Regions from separate parts of the Exiguobacterium sp. HSB13 genome, predicted to be linked through region 2. Evidence: riboswitches for the same ligand, from Rfam matches in the RefSeq annotation. Region 2 holds a riboswitch; the other holds the start of a gene.
What was found. Region 2 has a riboswitch for FMN ahead of ribD (bifunctional diaminohydroxyphosphoribosylaminopyrimidine deaminase/5-amino-6-(5-phosphoribosylamino)uracil reductase RibD). Riboswitches for the same ligand answer to the same signal wherever they lie in the genome.
Positions count from the first base shown of each region.

Region 1: another riboswitch for FMN. It lies ahead of ACZGCQ_RS09280 (ECF transporter S component); the one in region 2 lies ahead of ribD (bifunctional diaminohydroxyphosphoribosylaminopyrimidine deaminase/5-amino-6-(5-phosphoribosylamino)uracil reductase RibD).

Region 1 covers NZ_JBUZOM010000001.1:1,747,723-1,753,249, reverse strand. Annotated here, with positions in the region: gene ACZGCQ_RS09290 (NAD(P)/FAD-dependent oxidoreductase) at 1-929, opposite strand, end outside; gene ACZGCQ_RS09285 (YuzB family protein) at 1,022-1,255, shown strand; gene ACZGCQ_RS09280 (ECF transporter S component) at 1,332-1,898, opposite strand; FMN riboswitch at 2,054-2,196, opposite strand; gene ACZGCQ_RS09275 (HesB/IscA family protein) at 2,308-2,658, shown strand; gene ACZGCQ_RS09270 (NAD-dependent epimerase/dehydratase family protein) at 2,776-3,642, shown strand; gene ACZGCQ_RS09265 (GNAT family N-acetyltransferase) at 3,639-4,142, shown strand; gene ACZGCQ_RS09260 (N-acetyltransferase family protein) at 4,139-4,630, shown strand; gene ACZGCQ_RS09255 (NAD(P)/FAD-dependent oxidoreductase) at 4,741-5,527, opposite strand, start outside.
Region 2 covers NZ_JBUZOM010000001.1:2,177,347-2,182,873, forward strand. Annotated here, with positions in the region: gene ribA (GTP cyclohydrolase II) at 1-568, opposite strand, end outside; gene ribE (riboflavin synthase) at 568-1,194, opposite strand; gene ribD (bifunctional diaminohydroxyphosphoribosylaminopyrimidine deaminase/5-amino-6-(5-phosphoribosylamino)uracil reductase RibD) at 1,179-2,219, opposite strand; FMN riboswitch at 2,379-2,523, opposite strand; gene ACZGCQ_RS11350 (M20 family metallopeptidase) at 2,707-3,912, opposite strand; gene ACZGCQ_RS11355 (MetQ/NlpA family ABC transporter substrate-binding protein) at 3,935-4,753, opposite strand; gene ACZGCQ_RS11360 (methionine ABC transporter permease) at 4,773-5,423, opposite strand; gene ACZGCQ_RS11365 (methionine ABC transporter ATP-binding protein) at 5,413-5,527, opposite strand, start outside.

The sequences.
Region 1 (5,527 bases), 430 kb from region 2:
CCGCGCAGTTTGATTTCTGGCAGTTTCGGCAATTTTTTCCCTTGCCACTTCGCTTGCAAGACGTCGACGACTTGTTCTGCCTGATGTTCTGCGAGTTGACCGCTTGGCGCATACGGCAAGCTGGCACAATCGCCGATGACGAAGACGTTATCGTATTCTGGTACATGGTGATGTTCCGTCAATTTGATCCGACCACCACTGTCTGCAGCAAAGCCGAGATCACGAACGACCTTGACCGGCTGCGTACCTGCCGTCCAAATCGTCAAGTCCGACGGGTACGTATCGTCGCCGTTACGCACGTCGTCCGCTGTGACGAGCGTGACGTTCGAATTGTTGATGACTTCCACGTCATGCTCCTCGAACCATTCCTGGACGTAAGATGAGACTTTGTCGGATAAGAATGACAAGACGGATGGACCGCGGTCGAACAGACGAATCGTTAAATCCTTCCGGCTTTCATGCAGTTCACTGGCAAGTTCAACACCAGATAGACCAGCACCGACGATCGAGACGACGGACCCCGGTGACAGACCACAGATCGCTTGCTGTGTCTTGCGCGATTCTTCAAGTGTCTGGATGCTGTATGTAAACTCTTGAGCACCCGGAATGTTGTGGTATTTATCCTCGCAACCGAGGGCGATGATCAAGTCATCATAGAATAATTCTGATCCGTCCTGCAGGTGGACCGTATTCGTCTCTGGTGAGATTTTAATGACATGTCCATATTTATAAGTAAGATGTTTCCCCTCCGGAAATTCAATCCGGACATCTCGATCTGATAATGTACCTGCTGCGAGTGCGTAATATTCCGTTTTGAGTGCGTGGTACGGTAGACGGTCGACGAGCGTGACGGCAACTTCCTCGTCCTTGAATCGCTCACAAATCCGCATTCCACCATATCCTCCGCCGAGTACGACCAATTGCTTCATAACGTAAAATCCCCCTTAGTTCCCCTAAATCAGTCTGACCTTGTATAATACGACATGAGGCAGGTCGTTTCCTGCTTGAAGGAGGAAAAAAAGTGAATCCGATTATTGAATTTTGTATCAGTAACTTAGCGGCTGGTACACAGGTCGTCATGGAGCAACTCGAACGTGATCCGAACGTCGACGTCGTCGAATACGGTTGCCTCGGCTATTGCGGCATTTGTTCGCTTGATCATTTTTGTCTCGTCGATGGTGAGACCGTCGTAGGCGAGACGCCGGAAGAGTTGCTTGAAAAGATTTACCTAAAAATCGAAGAGAATGAGCTGTGAGCACGGACAGCCAAAAAATCCCCTCGTTCGTCTGAACGAAGGGATTCGTGTCCGTCAGCGGGCGCAGCTTTTCGGATCAGGCAGATTGTTGACGGCGCATCATCCATGGTCGTAGTTTCAAGAACAACGGAATGAAGAGTGCCGAGATGAACAACGCCTTGATGACGTTAAACGGTAAGATACCGGCTGTGATCGCTGTCCATTTGACAGCTGGATCCGCCATGTAGTCCATACCGAGGAACCATGCGTACGCTGGAAGGATCAAGATATAGTTGAGAATCGCAAGACCGAGTGCCATCGTGATCGTACCAGCGACGAGACCAGTTGCGAGACCTTGTGTTGATTTCTTTTTATGGTAGAACCAGCTGACAGGAAGCACGAATGCGATGCCAGCAGCGAAGTTCGCGAATTCTCCGACCGGAACACCACTTCCGCGGAAGATGTAGTATAGCACGTTCTTCAGTGCTTCGACGATGACACCTGCGACCGGTGAGAACATGATCGCTGCGACGAGAGCAGGAACATCACTGAAGTCGATCTTCAGATAGTTCGGTAAGAACGGCAGTGGAAAATTGATAAGCATAAGAACAAATGAGATTGAACCTAACATTGACAGAGTGACCATTTTTTGTGTGCGTTTCATACGAGTATTGTCTCCTTTTGCTCGTTCCTCTCGATGAAGTATTGGCATGACTGCGTCCATAAAGAAACCCCTATTGATGAGATCAACAGGGGAGAAGTCCGCATTAAATAAACCTAATCGATTGTTGCAAAAATCGATCAAATTCAAACTCATGCCGCCATCTTCTCCCATCCAGACTATACTGTCGGCTCCTGAATTACACAGAATCAGCAAATAGCGCCCTATTCGCTCGCGGGCTTCAACTCAAGAAGAGTTGTTTACCGCCGGTCGGGAATTTCACCCTGCCCTGAAGATGGAACGATTATTTTGTTGTACATACCATTTATACAACGAATTCAAGATAGTTTCAAGCAACTAGGTTTCGATTCGCTCAGAAGTTGCGTATACTAAAGAAAAGGAAGGTGATGACATGATCCATTTAACGGAGGCAGCAGCGCTACAAGTCCAGGACATGATGGCGCAGGCACCAGCAGATGAACGGAATCTTCGGATGCTCGTCCAAGGTGGTGGATGTAGTGGTCTGTCGTACGGAATGGGATTCGACCAACAGAAAGAAACGGATCTCGTTTTCGAACAGCACGGCGTGACCGTCATCGTGGACGAAAAAGATTACCCGGTCGTCAAAGGACTGGAAATCGATTATAAGCAGTCGATGCTCGGCGGCGGATTCACGATCACGAATCCGAATGCCATCGCAACATGCGGTTGCGGGACATCGTTCCGAACAGCAACAAATGCTGGGACACCGGGTGGCTGTTAATGAATCCAATCGTGGACATCGTCCACGATTTTTTTTATTGCCTTCTACAGGAGACCTGTTCCGTTGACTCGAAATATTAAGAGAGTGAATGCTACTACGAACAGGGAGGGCTTCAAGATGAGAAAAGTATTGATCTTCGGGGGAACACGCTATTTTGGACGACGCTTAGCGATTCGGTTAGCCGATTCAGGGGATGATGTGACGATCGTCACACGCGGCGAGCATACTCCACCGGTCGCGAAGGGCTTGACATTCTTCAAAGGGGACCGGACATCAAGCAGTACGATGAAGGACTTGAGCCAACAGCACTGGGATGTCATCTATGACAATATCTGTTTCACACCGTATCAAGCGAAGCTCGCGGTCGACGCGTTTGAAGGAAAAGTCGGACGCTACGTGTTGACGTCGACGATGTCTGTCTATGAAGACGGTGGTGCGAATATCACCGAGCGTGCCTATAACCCGTTTCCCGGGAAATATGATCTTGAGAAGGAACATGGATATGGCGAAGGGAAGCGCCAAGCGGAGAGTTATTTCTTCCAAAGGGCGACGTTCCCAGTCGTTGCCGTCCGTTTCCCGGTCGTTCTCGGACCCGATGACTATACGGAGCGACTTGTTTTTCATATCAAGCGGGCGCTTGACGGGCGTCCGATCGTTGCTGAAAACACATACGCAAAGATGGGTTATATCTCAAGTTACGAAGCCGCTGCCTTTCTTGAGTGGTGTGGTCGCTCGGAACTGACGGGACCGATCAATGCTGCAAGTGACGGTGTCTTATCGATTCAAGACCTATTGGATAAAATCGACCGCGTTGCGGGAACGACAAGTCAACTCGTCGCAAAAGGAGAGGATGAATCACCGCTTGCGCCAGAACGCGATTTCTATATGGATACAACAGCTGCGAAACAAGCGGGCTATCTGTTCCAACATGTCGATGACTGGCTCGATCGTTTGATTGAAGAGGAGGTGCGCAATCACCAATGATGCAGTTGATGAAACCAACTCTTGCGTGGGAGACGGAGTACCGCGCCTTTTTAGAAGACTGGCGAGAGTCGGGCGAAGCGATCGTGCCGGAAGCAGTCGGAGACACATATGAACCACTCGGCGCTTATTTTGCGGAACTCAAGGAGATGGAGACGACGGTCAGACCGGGTCTTGTCACCCATTCGACGTACTGGATGGTCGACGGGCAACGAATCGTCGGTGCGCTGAACTTCCGGCATGATTTGACGGAGAACTTGAAGTTATACGGCGGACACATCGGATACGGGATCCGACCATCTGAGCGTCAGAAAGGGTATGCGACGACTGGTCTTCGATTGGCGCTTGAAGAAGCACGACAACGTGGACTGGATCAAGTACTACTGACGTGTGGCGTTGATAATCTAGCATCACGTCGTGTCATCTTAGCGAACGGCGGACGAGAAATCGAGCCGACTGTTCGTAATGGACGCGAAACACGTCGCTTCATCATTGCGTTATGAGTATCCGTAAAGCACGTCTTGAAGATGCGTCAGCCATCGCGCACGTTCATATCGATGCCTGGCGTGAGACGTATCAAGGGATCATCCCGGCTTCGTATTTAGCACAGTTGTCGCATGCGAAACGGACGAAACAATGGGAGCAGACGTTAGTCGATGAGCACGTGTATGTTGTGGAATCAGAAGACGAAATCGTCGGATTTGCGCAAGGTGGACCGAATCGAAGTGATGCGCGTGAAGGGGAGCTCTATGCGATTTATGTCTTACAAGCGTCTCAAGGGCAGGGATTCGGGAAAGCGTTGTTTCACCAGATTGCTGATGATTTAGCGGAGTATGAGACAATGCAGGTTTCTGTCTTGCGAGATAATCCTGCGTGTCGGTTTTACGAACGATTTGGTGGTCAGGTCTTCGAAGAATCGACGATTGAGCGTGGTGGAGTGGAACTCGTACAACGGGTTTACCGGATACCTGTTAAAAGATCATCCGTATGAAATCGGACGTTTTCAACATCTTAAGTGTGATTCCATCAAAATGAGAGGTCGGGCTCCGGTATGTCATCCGGAATCCGACCTCTCATCATTTGCAGTCATTCACATATATCTCAAGAATGATTCGTTACTTTTTCGAATAGACTCGTCGAGTGTTGCGGGTGACGAGCAGATGGATCAACGAGAAGCTTCGCTTGGTTAACGGCGATCGGTGCTTCACCGAATCCTGTTGCGATCAGTTTAACGCGTCCTTCGTAAGTCGCGATATCACCACAAGCGAAGACACCTGGAATCGCTGTCTCCATCTTCGAGTTGACGCGAATCGAATTGCGTTCGAATTCAACTTCCCATTCTTTAAGCGGTCCGAGTGACGAGACGAAGCCGAAGTTACAGACGACATCGTCCGCAGCGACGACGACGACTTCACCACTTTCAGCATGTTTGAACGTCAGCGTCTCGATGTGCGTCTCACCTGTAACTGATTCAAGTGTATACGGCGTCATGACGTTGACGGACGAATCGTGTAACAATTCGACCGAATGTTCATGGGCACGGAACTTATCACGACGGTGGACGAGCGTGACGGATTTTGCGATCGGCTCAAGCATCAATGACCAGTCAACTGCTGAGTCACCGCCACCCAGTAAGACGACTTGGCGATCCTTGAAACGTTCCATGTCGTTGACGAAATAGTGTAAGTTCGTTTCTTCGAAGCGTTCTGCATCCGCTACTCCGAGTGGACGCGCCGCGAACGAGCCGTTTCCTGCCGTCAAGATGACGGTCTTTGTATAATGCTCGCCTTTATTCGTGACGAGGCGGATGATTCCGTCATCCATCCGTTCGTAAGCGATGACTGTCTCACCGAGCACGTATGTCGGATCGAATTCATTTGCTTGTTCA
Region 2 (5,527 bases):
TCGTAATCAGTTTTAAACCGTGTTCTTCCTTATAGAGAAGTAGATCATCCACCCGTGCCATCGTGCCATCTTCCTTAATAATTTCACAGATGACGGCGATCTCATCGCTGCCGGCAAGATGGGCAAGATCAACGCCCGCTTCCGTATGTCCGCGTCGTTCCCGGACACCGCCTTCTTTTGCGATCAACGGGAAGATATGACCTGGTCGTTTAAACCGTTCCGGTCCATCGGTTAGCATCCGCTGGATCGTTAGCGACCGTTCTTCAGCGCTGATACCGGTTTTCGCGTCTTCATGATCGATACTGAGTGTGAATGCCGTCCCATGTGGGTCCGTATTATTCGCTGTCATCGGAGCAAGTTCGAGTCGTTGTGCAATCCGCGGACTGACTGGTACGCAGACGAGTCCTTTTCCATGCGTGATCATGAAGTTGATGTTTTCTGGTGTCGCGTGTTCCGCGAGCATGACGAGATCGCCCTCATTCTCACGGTCCTCGTCATCACAGACGATGATCGGTCGTCCTTTTTTCAAATCTTCTATCGCTTCTTCAATCAAGTCGAATCCATTCATTACATGTCGCCTCCTAAGAATGCTGCCCAGTCCGTCTGCTTCTCGTGTTGTGTGAAATGATAGAGGTGCTTCGCCATCATGTCACATTCAATATTGACGACTGCGCCGCTTGCCAATCGATCAAACGTCGTTACTTGACGGGAGTGCGGAATCAGTGAAATCGAGATCGTTTCCGGCGTGACGCGTTGCAACGTCAGGCTCGTGCCATTGATCGCAATCGATCCTTTCGGAATACAATACTTTTGCCACGATCCGACATCAAACGTATAGACCATCGCTTCCCCGTCCGGTCGCCGACTGATCAACCGTGCCGTCCCGTCGATGTGTCCACTGACGAAATGGCCACCAAAGCGTCCGTCTGCTGGCATTGCCCGTTCAAGTTGCAGCGGACTGCCGACCCGATACGTACCGAGTGCTGTTGACCGGATCGTGTCATGGACGGCATCTGCCGTAAAACCAGTCGGGCTCATCGACGTGACGGTCAAACAAATCCCGTCGACGGCGATGCTGTCACCAATCTTCGTTCCTTCGAGCACCCGGTGCGCTTCAATTTCAAGCGCTAATCCATTCGGTCGCGGAATCTTTCGTTTTAAGGTCCCGACTTCTTCAATCAATCCGGTGAACATGTCGTCTCCTCCTTTCGGATGTACGTCAGATGGAGATCCGGTCCGACCGTCTCAACCTGGTCGATTTGAAAACGATCTTCGATATCGTGTTGACTATTCCACGCATCGCCTTCAAAAATCGATGGGGCTTGGTAGACTTCAAGCCGATCAACGAGATCCGCCTCAAGGAAAGCGGCTTGAATCGTCGGTCCACCTTCAATCAAGACACTGCGGATGTCTTGTTCGTATAAGCGTTTCAAAATCGCTTCTGGCGTCTCATATTCACCGACGAGGACCGTCACTTGATCATGACTGACCCGCGGAACACTCGTCAGCCAGTAGGTTGGATTTTTACCATCGCGGAAGACTTGCGCCGTCTCCGGGATCCGACCACGGCGGTCGACGATTACTCGAATCGGTTCGATGCCTGACGCCGCGCGTAAAGTCAGTGCCGGATCATCGATGAGGACCGTCTCACTGCCGACGAGGACTGCATCGTGGCGTCCACGGAGGGCGCGACCGTTCGCGCGTGCTTCTTCTGACGTGATCCAGCGTTGTTCACCTGTCGCTGCGATCCCGTTCATCGTCTGAGCGATTTTGACAGTCACGGTCGGACGTTTTTGTTCGATTGTCTTCCAGAATTCCGTGTAGAGAGCTTCTGCCTCATGTCGTAACAAGCCGACCTCGACTTCGAGTCCCGCGTCTTGTAGGCGTTTGATTCCTGAACCGGCGACGATCGCATGTTTGTCTTCCGTTGCGACGAAGACCCGTTTGATTCCGGCTTGTAGAATCGCTTCCGTGCATGGTGGCGTCTTGCCGTGATGATTGCACGGCTCAAGCGTCACGTAGAGATCAGCACCACGGGCGGCTTCTCCTGCCATTCGCAAGGCTTCGACTTCCGCGTGCGGACCACCGGCAAACCGATGTGCACCAAAGCCAATGATGCGTCCTTGTTTGACGATGACACAGCCGACACTTGGATTCGGACTTGTTTGTCCGTGTAACATATGTGCTAATTGCATGGCATAACTCATCATCTGTGACATCGCGTTCACTCCTTTCAAATGAAAAAAGACACCCCTTGAAAAAGGGGCATCTGTATAGAAGGGTTCACGAAATACACGGTTCGCTTCCTGCATTTTTTCATGCAGAAAGAGACCGTCTCCTGAAAACATTTTTTCAGAAAACAGCTTGAATCGCGTCGTTTCGTTCTTCTCCCATCCGGACTTTACCGTCGGCCCTGGAATCTCACCAAGTCAGCCATGATGCGTACATCATGGGTCGCGGGCTCGTCGATCGATTGATCGCATCACCGCCGGTTGGGATTTTCACCCTACCCCGAAGAACTGGATTATTGAGTTATACAACTTTAGCCTAGCATATCTTTTTCAAGAAAACAAAGCGCAAATGCTTCTGTCTTGTCTCTTTTTTGATTTCGCTCCAGTTCTGTCATCTCTCACCAATTCGTCATCGACTACATCGCAAAAACGACTGGATCACCTGATAACAGTGTGTCCAGTCGTCGTTTTCCGCTTACAAATACCCGTTCTTCCGGTCGTGGAATTCTTGAGCAATCGCCCCGCGCGTCCGTTCATCTGCAAGGACGCGAAGCGCTGTTCGAGCGAGAATTTTTGCCCCTGTGATCAATGCTTCATCCCCTGCTTCCGAACGAGCCGCTTCTTTGAACGCTTCCGTATGGGCGACGAGATCATCTGGTCCAATCTTGATATACGGATGGATTGTCGGGATGACTTGACTGATGTTACCGGCATCCGTCGAGCCAAGACCCGGGCGTTCGTCCAAGTGGACCGTTTCACCGAGCGCTTCTGCTTCTTCTTGGAACAGACGGTCGAACGCCCGGTTGAAGACGAGGTTATCGACTTCATTTTGGAAGGCGATGACGTCAAGCGTCGCCCCGGTCGCAAGTGCCGCGCCTTGGGCAACGGCTTTGACTTTTTCCGTGACGGCATTCAGTCGTTCCCGTGTCGTCGCCCGGATGAAGAAACGCGCTTTTGCGTATTCCGGGATGATGTTCGGTGCATCGCCACCATGCGTGATGATTCCGTGGATCCGGACATCGTCCGGTAACTGCTGACGTAAGGCATTGATGCCGTTGAAGAGTTGGATGACCGCGTCGAGGGCATTGATGCCTTCTTCCGGTGACGCCGCAGCATGCGCCGGACGACCCGTAAAGGCAAAGTCGAGCGGATCGACCGCAAGCGAAGAACCCGTGATCCGTGTTTGTCCGGACGGATGGACCATTAAGGCTGCATCGATCCCTTCCAGCAACTGATGTTTGACGAAACTACCTTTCGCACTACCGTTCGGTCCACCTTCTTCGGCCGGTGTTCCCAGCACGACGACACTTCCACCGACTTCATCGAGCACTTTACTAAGCGCAATCGCTGCCGCAACACTCGTCGTGCCGATGATATTATGACCGCATGCGTGCCCGATGCCTGGCAACGCATCATATTCTGCCAGAAAGGCAATCGTCGCGCCTGATCGGTCGCTCGACTTCTTCGCGAAGAATGCGGTATCGTGCCCCGCGACACCAAGTTCTACCGTAAATCCTTCAGCCGTCAGACGTTCCGCATGGAGCCGCGAAGCAAAGAATTCCTCGTTCCCGATTTCCGGTGTCGCATGAATCCGGTGACTCGTCTCAAGATACGATTCTCGTTTTTGTTCGATGTCTTGTTCAATCGTCTCTACCCATGTCGTGCGTACTGGTGTCGTCATATAGTCCACTCTCCTTTTGAATTTATTCGCCGATGTCGCTTAGTGGAACGAACGTCGGGATCGTACTACCTTTGTATTCTTTTTTGATGAAAGCCGCGACATCTTTTTGTTGGTAAAGCGACGCGATTTTTTTCAATTCTTTTTTGTTTTTGTCTTCCGTCCGTGTTGCGATGATATTGATGTATGGTTTTGCTGTCTCGTTCTCATGGACGATCGAGTCCTTGATCGGATTGAAGCCAGCGTCAACGGCAATGCCATTGTTGATGATCGATGCCGCGACGTCCGGTAAGACGCGCGGTGTTTGTCCGGCAACGATCGGGACGATTTTCAGTTTCTTCGGATTCTCGACGATCTTATCGACTGAACCGTTGCCGTCGAAGTCGTCCGGTAACTTGATCAGACCGGCTTCTTGCAGTAACAAGAGGGCGCGTCCCATGTTCGTCGCTTCGTTCGGAACGGCGATTTTTCCGCCGACCGGAATGTCTTTGACGTCCTTGTATTTATCCGAGTAGATCCCCATCGGTGCAATGACGGTCGTCGCGATCGGTGACAGCTTCAACTTGTGTTCCTTCTTGAAGGCGTTGAAGTAGGAAATCGTCTGGAAGGCATTGGCGTCGATCTCGCCCTCAGCCAGTGCCATGTTCGGCTGGACATAATCGGAGAACTTGACGAGCTCGATTTTGATGCCTTCCTTCTCTGCTTTTTTCGCGACGTAGTCCCAAACTTGGGTATCCGAACCGCTGACACCGAGTTTGATCGTCTTTTCGTCTTCTCCTGATGCTGCGCACCCGGCAAATAAAATCGTCGTTAGTGTTGCTCCAATTGCTACTGCTTTTTTCATGGCTGAATCGCTCCCTTGATTAATGTCTTCTGATTTTTCGTGCGACGATATTGCCTGTCGTCTGTAAGCCTTGAACTAAGATGACGAGAATCCCGACCGTGATGATCATGACTTTCGTGTCGAATCGTTGATAACCATAGGTGATCGCTAAGTCACCGAGACCACCGCCTCCAATCGCACCTGCCATCGCTGACGCCCCGATCAAGCCGATCGTCGCGATTGTTAAGTTCAGGATCAGTGAACCGAGTGCTTCCGGTAGGAGGAAGCGGAAAATCGTTTGAAACGGTGTCGCACCCATCGCTTCTGCTGCTTCCAGAACACCTTTATCGACTTCGAGTAACGAGCTCTCGATCAGACGCGCCATGTACGGTGCGGCGTAAAAGACGAGCGGGACGATGGCGGCTTCGGTTCCGATCGATGTCTGGACGATCAAGCGCGTCAATGGAATGATCGCGACGAGTAAAATGATGAACGGAATCGAGCGGAAAATATTGACGATACTGTTGAAGAACGTGAACAGCGGGACGTTCTCGAGCAATGCACCTTTTCGCGTGACGACAAGTAGGATACCGAGTGGTAAGCCAATCAAAGTCGAGAATAAGAGTGAGACGGATACCATCGTCATCGTCTGCAAAAATGCCGTCCAGATATCACTGTAATTAACTAGCATGGGCAAGCACCTCCTCGACTGTCACCTGTGCCTGATCGATATAGTGTAACGCTCGTTTTACTTCAGCCGGCTCACCGATCAACTCGACGAGTAAGGTGCCGAAC